Regions from separate parts of the Streptomyces sp. Ag82_O1-12 genome, predicted to be linked through region 2. Evidence: predicted binding sites of a transcription regulator. Region 2 holds the regulator's gene; the other holds the start of a gene.
What was found. The regulator HspR, encoded in region 2, represses chaperone genes until heat shock. The targets are predictions, from matches to a motif close to TTGAGNNNNNNNNNCTCAA.
Positions count from the first base shown of each region.

Region 1: lon (endopeptidase La) is a predicted target of HspR. The motif match lies at 1,925-1,943, and genes of this name have one in related genera.

Region 1 covers NZ_FXUW01000001.1:5,750,767-5,754,174, forward strand. Annotated here, with positions in the region: gene QOL88_RS26570 (spermine/spermidine synthase domain-containing protein) at 1-136, opposite strand, end outside; gene QOL88_RS26575 (rhomboid-like protein) at 318-1,118, shown strand; gene QOL88_RS26580 (GNAT family N-acetyltransferase) at 1,131-1,790, opposite strand; gene lon (endopeptidase La) at 1,966-3,408, shown strand, end outside.
Region 2 covers NZ_FXUW01000001.1:4,600,310-4,603,717, reverse strand. Annotated here, with positions in the region: gene QOL88_RS21165 (sugar ABC transporter substrate-binding protein) at 1-819, opposite strand, end outside; gene QOL88_RS21160 (heat shock protein transcriptional repressor HspR) at 1,170-1,622, opposite strand; gene dnaJ (molecular chaperone DnaJ) at 1,628-2,815, opposite strand; gene grpE (nucleotide exchange factor GrpE) at 2,849-3,408, opposite strand, start outside.

The DNA.
Region 1 (3,408 bases), 1.2 Mb from region 2:
GGCCGTCGGAGGTGTCCATCAGGAAACAGCCGTTGGCGATGATCTCCAGCTGGTCGCCGTGCCGCCGCAGCACCACCTCACCGTGCGGGCCCTCGCGACGGTCCAGGACCTCGGGAATGTCGTACGAGCTAGGCATGGGGGCATCCTGGCAGGAGTGGGCGCAGTGGCGCCCGTCAATTCGCCGAGGGCCCGAGGGCCCGAGGGAGGACGCGGGACGGGGCTTTCGGGTTGCTGTGAATCGGCTTCCGCGTGGCGCAGGTCACAGACAGTGCGGTGTCGGGAGCGAAGGCTGGGACATGACGGAAGGAGTGCCCGTTTTGGAACGCACCGCGCCGCCCCGCGAGCCGGCCACACCCCCGCCGGTGGACGCGCCCCTCTCCGACGTGTCCGGGCTGCTCGACGGGATGCCGCGGCAGCGGAGCCCCAAGGGAACGGCGGTCGCGGGAGCAGGGGAGCCCGCCCCGGCGGCAGTGCCCCGTTCCCGGACGCTCCGCCCCTGGCTGCTGCTGCCCACCCCCACGGGCACGCCGTTCACCTTCGGCTACGCGACGCTCCTCTGCCTCACCTCGCTGATCGCCGCGTACGCGGACCCGGCCCTGGTGCACGCCCTGCTCCAGGGCTCCAGTACGGACATGGCGCACCTGGTGCGCACGCCGGAGCTGGTGCTGATCGGCAGCGCGCTGTGGGTCGCCGGCGGGGTGACCTCGCCGTTCGCCATCGCCTTCGTGCTGGTGCTGACCGCGCTGGAACGGCGGATCGGGGGCCTGCGCACGGCCGGGGTCTTCCTGCTCGGGCATGTCCTCGCCACCCTCGCGACCGAGGTGCCCGTAGGGCTCGCGGTGCTGGCCGGGCATCTTCCCGACAGCTCCCTGCACCGCCTCGACTACGGCGTCAGCTTCGGTGTCGCCGCGGGCATCGGCGCCCTGGCCGGTCTGCTGCCGCTGTGGCTGCGCCTGCCGCTGCTGGCCGGCTTCGGGTGGATGCTGCTCCAGGACCTGCTCGCCTTCGCCGACCCGATGACGAACTGGGGGCACCTCATCGCCCTGGGTGTCGGGCTCGTGACCTGGCCGGTGGTCCGGCGCTCGTATGCGGCCCGCTCTCGCCCGGCCAGGGTCTGACCGCCGGGCCCCTCAGGCCCGAGCGGAGGTCGGCGGGTCGTGCTTCGCGCTGGTCAGCAGGGCCGCCACCTCCCAGCCGAGTGCCTCGTAGAGCCCTCGCCCCGCGGGAGTGCCGGCCAGGACGCCGGTCCGCGCCCCCTGGTGGACGGCGGCGTTCTGCAGCGTCCGCATGACGACGCTGCCCAGACCCTTGCGGCGATGGCCGGGGGCCGTCTCGACCTGGTCGACGACGGCGGTCACGCCCGTCGGGGCGATCTGGCCGCGTGCCGCCAGGGACCCGTCCGGCGCGGCCACCATCACGCGGGTCACCCCGCCGCGCGACCACTCGCGCAGCCGGTAGCCCTCGGGGGCGGCCGGAGCGCCGTCCGGCGCCAGCGGAACCCTCATCAGGAAGCCGGGCTCGGGGTCGATCCACCAGCCGTCGTCCAGCCAGCCGGCGACCACCGACGGATCCCGGAACGCCTTCAGCCACACGCCCTGCCCGGTCACCGCCCCGGCCACCTTGCGCACGGTCGTCTCGTCGAGACCCTCGTCCGTCGCGCCGAACACATGCCGCGTGACGTGCCCGTACGTCCCCATGTCGATGGTCCAGCCCCATGGCTCGGTCACGGGCGGAGCCGCCCCGCGAGACACGACCCACCCGTTCACCCATGCCTGCACGGTCTCGTCCACGCCCGCCCCCTGTAACGGCTGATTAGCCCTAGTGGCTCTTACATCCCGGAGCCTACGCGTCCTCCCGTTCCCGGCGTCATGAGTGATCGCTGACAGCGAACAGCGAGGGGGGAACATCCGGACCCGCTCAAGCATTGAGTCGGCATAGCTCAACTTGACTGCCGAAGGGGAGATCATGGCTTCGACGTCCACACCGCTCACCCTGCCCGTGCTGCCGCTCGACGGCGAGGTCGTGCTGCCCGGCATGGTGGTCCCGCTGGACCTGAGCGACTCCGAGGTCCGTGCCGCGGTGGAGGCCGCTCAGGCCGCTGCCCGGACAACACCCGGAAAGCCCCGGGTACTCCTGGTGCCACGCATCGACGGGACCTACGCGAACACCGGTGTCCTCGGCACCGTCGAGCAGGTCGGCCGGCTGGCCGACGGCGATCCGGGCGCCCTGATCCGCGGCCGGAGCCGGGTGCGCATCGGCGCGGGGACCACCGGTCCCGGTGCCGCCCTCTGGGTCGAGGGCACCAGCGTCGACGAGACCGTGCCGGAGCCCCTGCCCGGTCATCTCGCCGAACTGGTCAAGGAGTACAAGGCCCTCGCCACCGCCTGGCTGCGCAAGCGCGGCGCCTGGCAGGTCGTCGACCGGGTGCAGGCCATCGACGACGTCTCGGCGCTGGCCGACAACTCCGGCTACTCGCCGTTCCTGACCACCGACCAGAAGGTCGAGCTGCTGGAGACCGCCGACCCGGTGGCCCGGTTGAAGCTCGCCACCCAGCAGCTGCGCGACCACCTCGCCGAGCAGGACGTGGCCGAGTCCATCGCCAAGGACGTCCAGGAGGGCGTCGACAAGCAGCAGCGCGAGTTCCTGCTGCGGCGTCAGCTGGAAGCCGTCCGCAAGGAGCTGCGCGAGCTGGGCGGCGAGCAGGAGGGCGAGGAGTCCGACGACTACCGCACGCGCGTGGAGGCCGCCGACCTGCCCGAGAAGGTCCGCGAGGCCGCACTCAAGGAGGTCGACAAGCTGGAGCGGTCCTCCGACCAGTCGCCCGAGGGCTCCTGGATCCGCACCTGGCTCGACACGGTCCTGGAGATGCCGTGGAACGAGCGCACCGAGGACGCGTACGACATCCGGGGCGCCAAGGCGGTCCTGGACGCGGAGCACTCCGGTCTCGAGGACGTGAAGGAGCGGATCACCGAGTACCTGGCGGTGCGCAAGCGGCGTGACGACCGGGGCCTCGGCGTGGTCGGCGGGCGGCGCGGCGGTGCCGTGCTCGCGCTCGTCGGGCCGCCCGGCGTCGGCAAGACCAGCCTCGGCGAGTCCGTCGCCCACGCCATGGGCCGCACGTTCGTGCGCGTCGCCCTCGGCGGCGTCCGCGACGAGGCCGAGATCCGCGGCCACCGGCGTACGTACGTCGGAGCCCTGCCGGGCCGGGTCGTCCGGGCCATCAAGGAGGCCGGGTCGATGAACCCGGTCGTGCTCCTCGACGAGATCGACAAGGTGGGCTCGGACTTCCGGGGCGACCCGGCCGCCGCCCTCCTCGAAGTCCTCGACCCGGCGCAGAACCACACCTTCCGGGACCACTACCTGGAGGTCGAGCTGGACCTGTCGGACGTCGTCTTCCTCGCGACCGCC
Region 2 (3,408 bases):
GATCCGCTGCACGGCGGGGAGCTCCGCGTCCTGCCCGGTGATCGGGGGCAGGTCGGACACGCCTGCGGCCTCCAGCGCCTTGACGATGCCTCCCGCCATGCCGTCGTTGGCGGAGTACACCGCCGCGATGTTGCCCTTGCCGATCTTCCGGATCGCGTCGGCCATGTTGGCCTCGGCGTTCTCCGGCTTCCAGTCCTTGGTGTCGAAGGACTCGGCGATCGTCACCTTGCCGTTCAGCTCGGACATCGCGCCCGCCTTGAACTGCTTGGCGTTCGGGTCCGTCGACGAGCCGTTCATCATGACGATCTTGTCGGAGAGGCTCGCCTTCTCGCCGATGGCCTCCAGCAGGGTGCGGCCCTGGACCTCGCCGACCAGCTCGTTGTCGAAGGAGATGTAGGCGTCGATCGGGCCCTCGGCCAGCCGGTCGTAGGCGATGACCGGGATGCCGGCCTCCTTGGCCTTCTTCACGCCGCTCGCGATGGCCTGCGCGTCGACGGCGTCCAGCAGGATCACGTCGACCCGGTCGTCGATCATCTGCTGCAGCTGGCCCGCCTGCTTGTCCGCGTTCGCCTCGGCGTTGGCGTACTCGACGCGGCCCTTGTCGTTGGTGAGCGACTCGACCTTCTGCTTGATGATCGGGTAGTCGAAGTTCTCGTACCGCGTGTTCGCCTTCTCCGGCAGGAGCAGGCCCACCGTGATGTCGTTGCCCTTCGCCGGGCTCGCGTCGTCACTGCTCCCCGTCGCGTTGAGCACGCCGCAACCGGCGAGCGTGACGGACATCGTGGCGGCTGCCACGGATATGGAGAGGCGACGACGCATGCGGGAGCTCACTTCGCGTGTGATTCGGACGTGGGCACCGCTTTTGGGACCCATGTGACTGAAAAGCCAACGCGGATGCGCCCCCAGCGTCAAGCGGAACCACTTAACGAGATGACAACACCACGCTCCGCAGCAGTTGTGAAGACTCTGCGGAATCACCTTCAAGTGCCGCGCACGTTCCGGTCATCCGCAGGAGACCGAGCGAGACCAGGTGATACCGGGTGAGGCCGGGTGAGGCCGGGTGAGACCGCATGAGACCGGCTGAGATCGGGTGAGACCGGGTGAGACCACACCAAGGCACACGAAAGGGCCGGGAGTGAGCTCCCGGCCCTCTCATGTGCGCATCCGCGTCAGTCGGACTGCTGCTGCCGCTTCGGCCGCCACACCACCAGCGCGCTGGTCTGCTGCACCTCCTGGTACGGCACCAGGTCGCGGCGGTACGACGCGTGCACCGCGGCCTCGCGCTGGCGCATCGCCGCCGCCGCTCCGTCGAGCGCGTCCTGCATCTCGGCCAGCCGGGCCTGGAGCGCGGCGACCTGGTTCTCCAGTTCGATGATGCGCTTGATACCGGCCAGGTTGATGCCCTCGTCCTGCGACAACTGCTGGACGGTGCGCAGCAGCTCGATGTCGCGAGCCGAGTAGCGCCGGCCCCGGCCCGCGGTGCGGTCCGGGGACACCAGGCCCAGCCGGTCGTACTGGCGCAGGGTCTGGGGGTGCAGGCCGGACAGCTGGGCCGCCACCGAGATGACGTAGACCGGGGTTTCCTCGGTCAGTTCATACGGATTGCGCCGACGACCGTCCATCTGACTCATGCTCCCTTCGCGGCCTGGAACAGATCCGCCCGCGGATCCTCACCCGCGGTCGCCTCGCGGTACGCCTCGAGTGCGTCACGAGCCTTCCCCGTCAGGTCCTTCGGAACACTCACCTCCACGGTGACCAGAAGGTCGCCGCGGGTGCCGTCCTTGCGGACCGCGCCCTTGCCCCGGGCGCGCATGGTGCGCCCGTTGGGCGTGCCCGGAGGCAGCTTCAGCGTGACGGGCGGGCCGCCCAGGGTGGGCACCCGCACCTCGCCGCCGAGGGCCGCCTCGGTGAAGGTCACCGGGACGGTGACCGTGAGGTTGTCCTCCTTGCGGCCGAACACCGGGTGGGTGTCGACGTGCACGACCACGTAGAGGTCGCCCGCCGGCCCGCCGCGCTCGCCCGGCGCTCCCTTGCCGCGCAGCCGGATCCGCTGGCTGTCGCTGACGCCGGCGGGGATGCGCACCTGCATGGTCCGCGAGGACTTGGCCCGGCCGCTGCCCTTGCAGACCTCGCAGGCGTTCTCCGCGATCAGGCCGCGGCCCTTGCAGTCCGGGCAGGGGTCGGTCAGGGAGAAGCCGCCGCCGCTGCCCCGGGCGACCTGCCCGGTGCCGACGCAGGTCGGGCACACGCGCGGCGTGCCGTTCTTGTCGCCGGTGCCCGAACAGGCCTTGCAGGGAGACTGCGACGACATCCGCAGCGGGACGGTCGCGCCCTCGATCGCCTCGGTGAAGCTGAGCGTGACCTCGGACTCGATGTCCTGGCCGCGCCGGGGGTGCGTACGCGTCCCCGGCCCGCCCGCGCCGCCGCGGTTGAACAGGCCCCCGAAAACGTCACCGAGTCCGCCGCCGAAGCCGCCGGCTCCCTGGCCGCCGCCCTGGGCGCCGCCTCCGAAGAGGTCGCCCAGGTCGAAGTTGAAGGAGCCGCCCGCGCCGCCCGGCCCCGGGCGGAAGCCGCCGTTGCCGAAGAGGGCGCGCGCGTCGTCGTACTCCTTGCGCTTCTTGGGGTCGCCGAGGATGTCGTTGGCCTCGGAGATCTCCTTGAAGCGCTCCTCCGCCTTGACGTTGCCGGTGTTGGCGTCCGGGTGGAACTCGCGGGCGAGCTTCCGGTACGCCTTCTTGATCTCGGCCTCGGTGGCGTCCTTGGGGACGCCGAGGACCTTGTAGTAGTCCTTCTCGATGAAGTCCTTGGTGCTCATCCTCGACGCCCCTCCTTCCCTTCGTTGATGACGTCAGCCCTCGTCCGGGCCACCGCTCTCCTTGTCGTCGGCGTCGGCGGACTCGTCCGCCTTGACCGTCTGCGCCCCCGGTTGGGGTTCGGCCACCGCCACCCGCGCGGGGCGGATGGTGCGCTCGCCGATCCGGTACCCGGGCTGCAGGATCGCGACGCACGTCGTCTCGGTGACGTCCGGTGCGTAGCTGTGCATCAGGGCTTCGTGGATCGTCGGGTCGAAGGGCTCGCCCTCCTTGCCGAACTGCTGCAGGCCCATCTTCGCCGCGGTGCTCTCCAGCGACTCGGCGACGGACTTGAAGCCGCCGACCAGTTCGCCGTGTTCGCGTGCGCGGCCGATGTCGTCGAGCACGGGCAGGAGCTCGGTCAGGAGGTTCGCGATGGCGATCTCCTTGACCGCGATCCGGTCGCGCTCGACCCGGCGGCGGTAGTTCTGGAACTCGGCCTGGAGGCGCTGGAGGTCCGCCGTGCGCTCACCGAGCGCTGTGCGGGCCTGGTCCAGCTGGGCCACCAGAGCCACGTCCTGGCCCGTGTCCCCGGCCGGGGCCGTCTCCTCCTCCG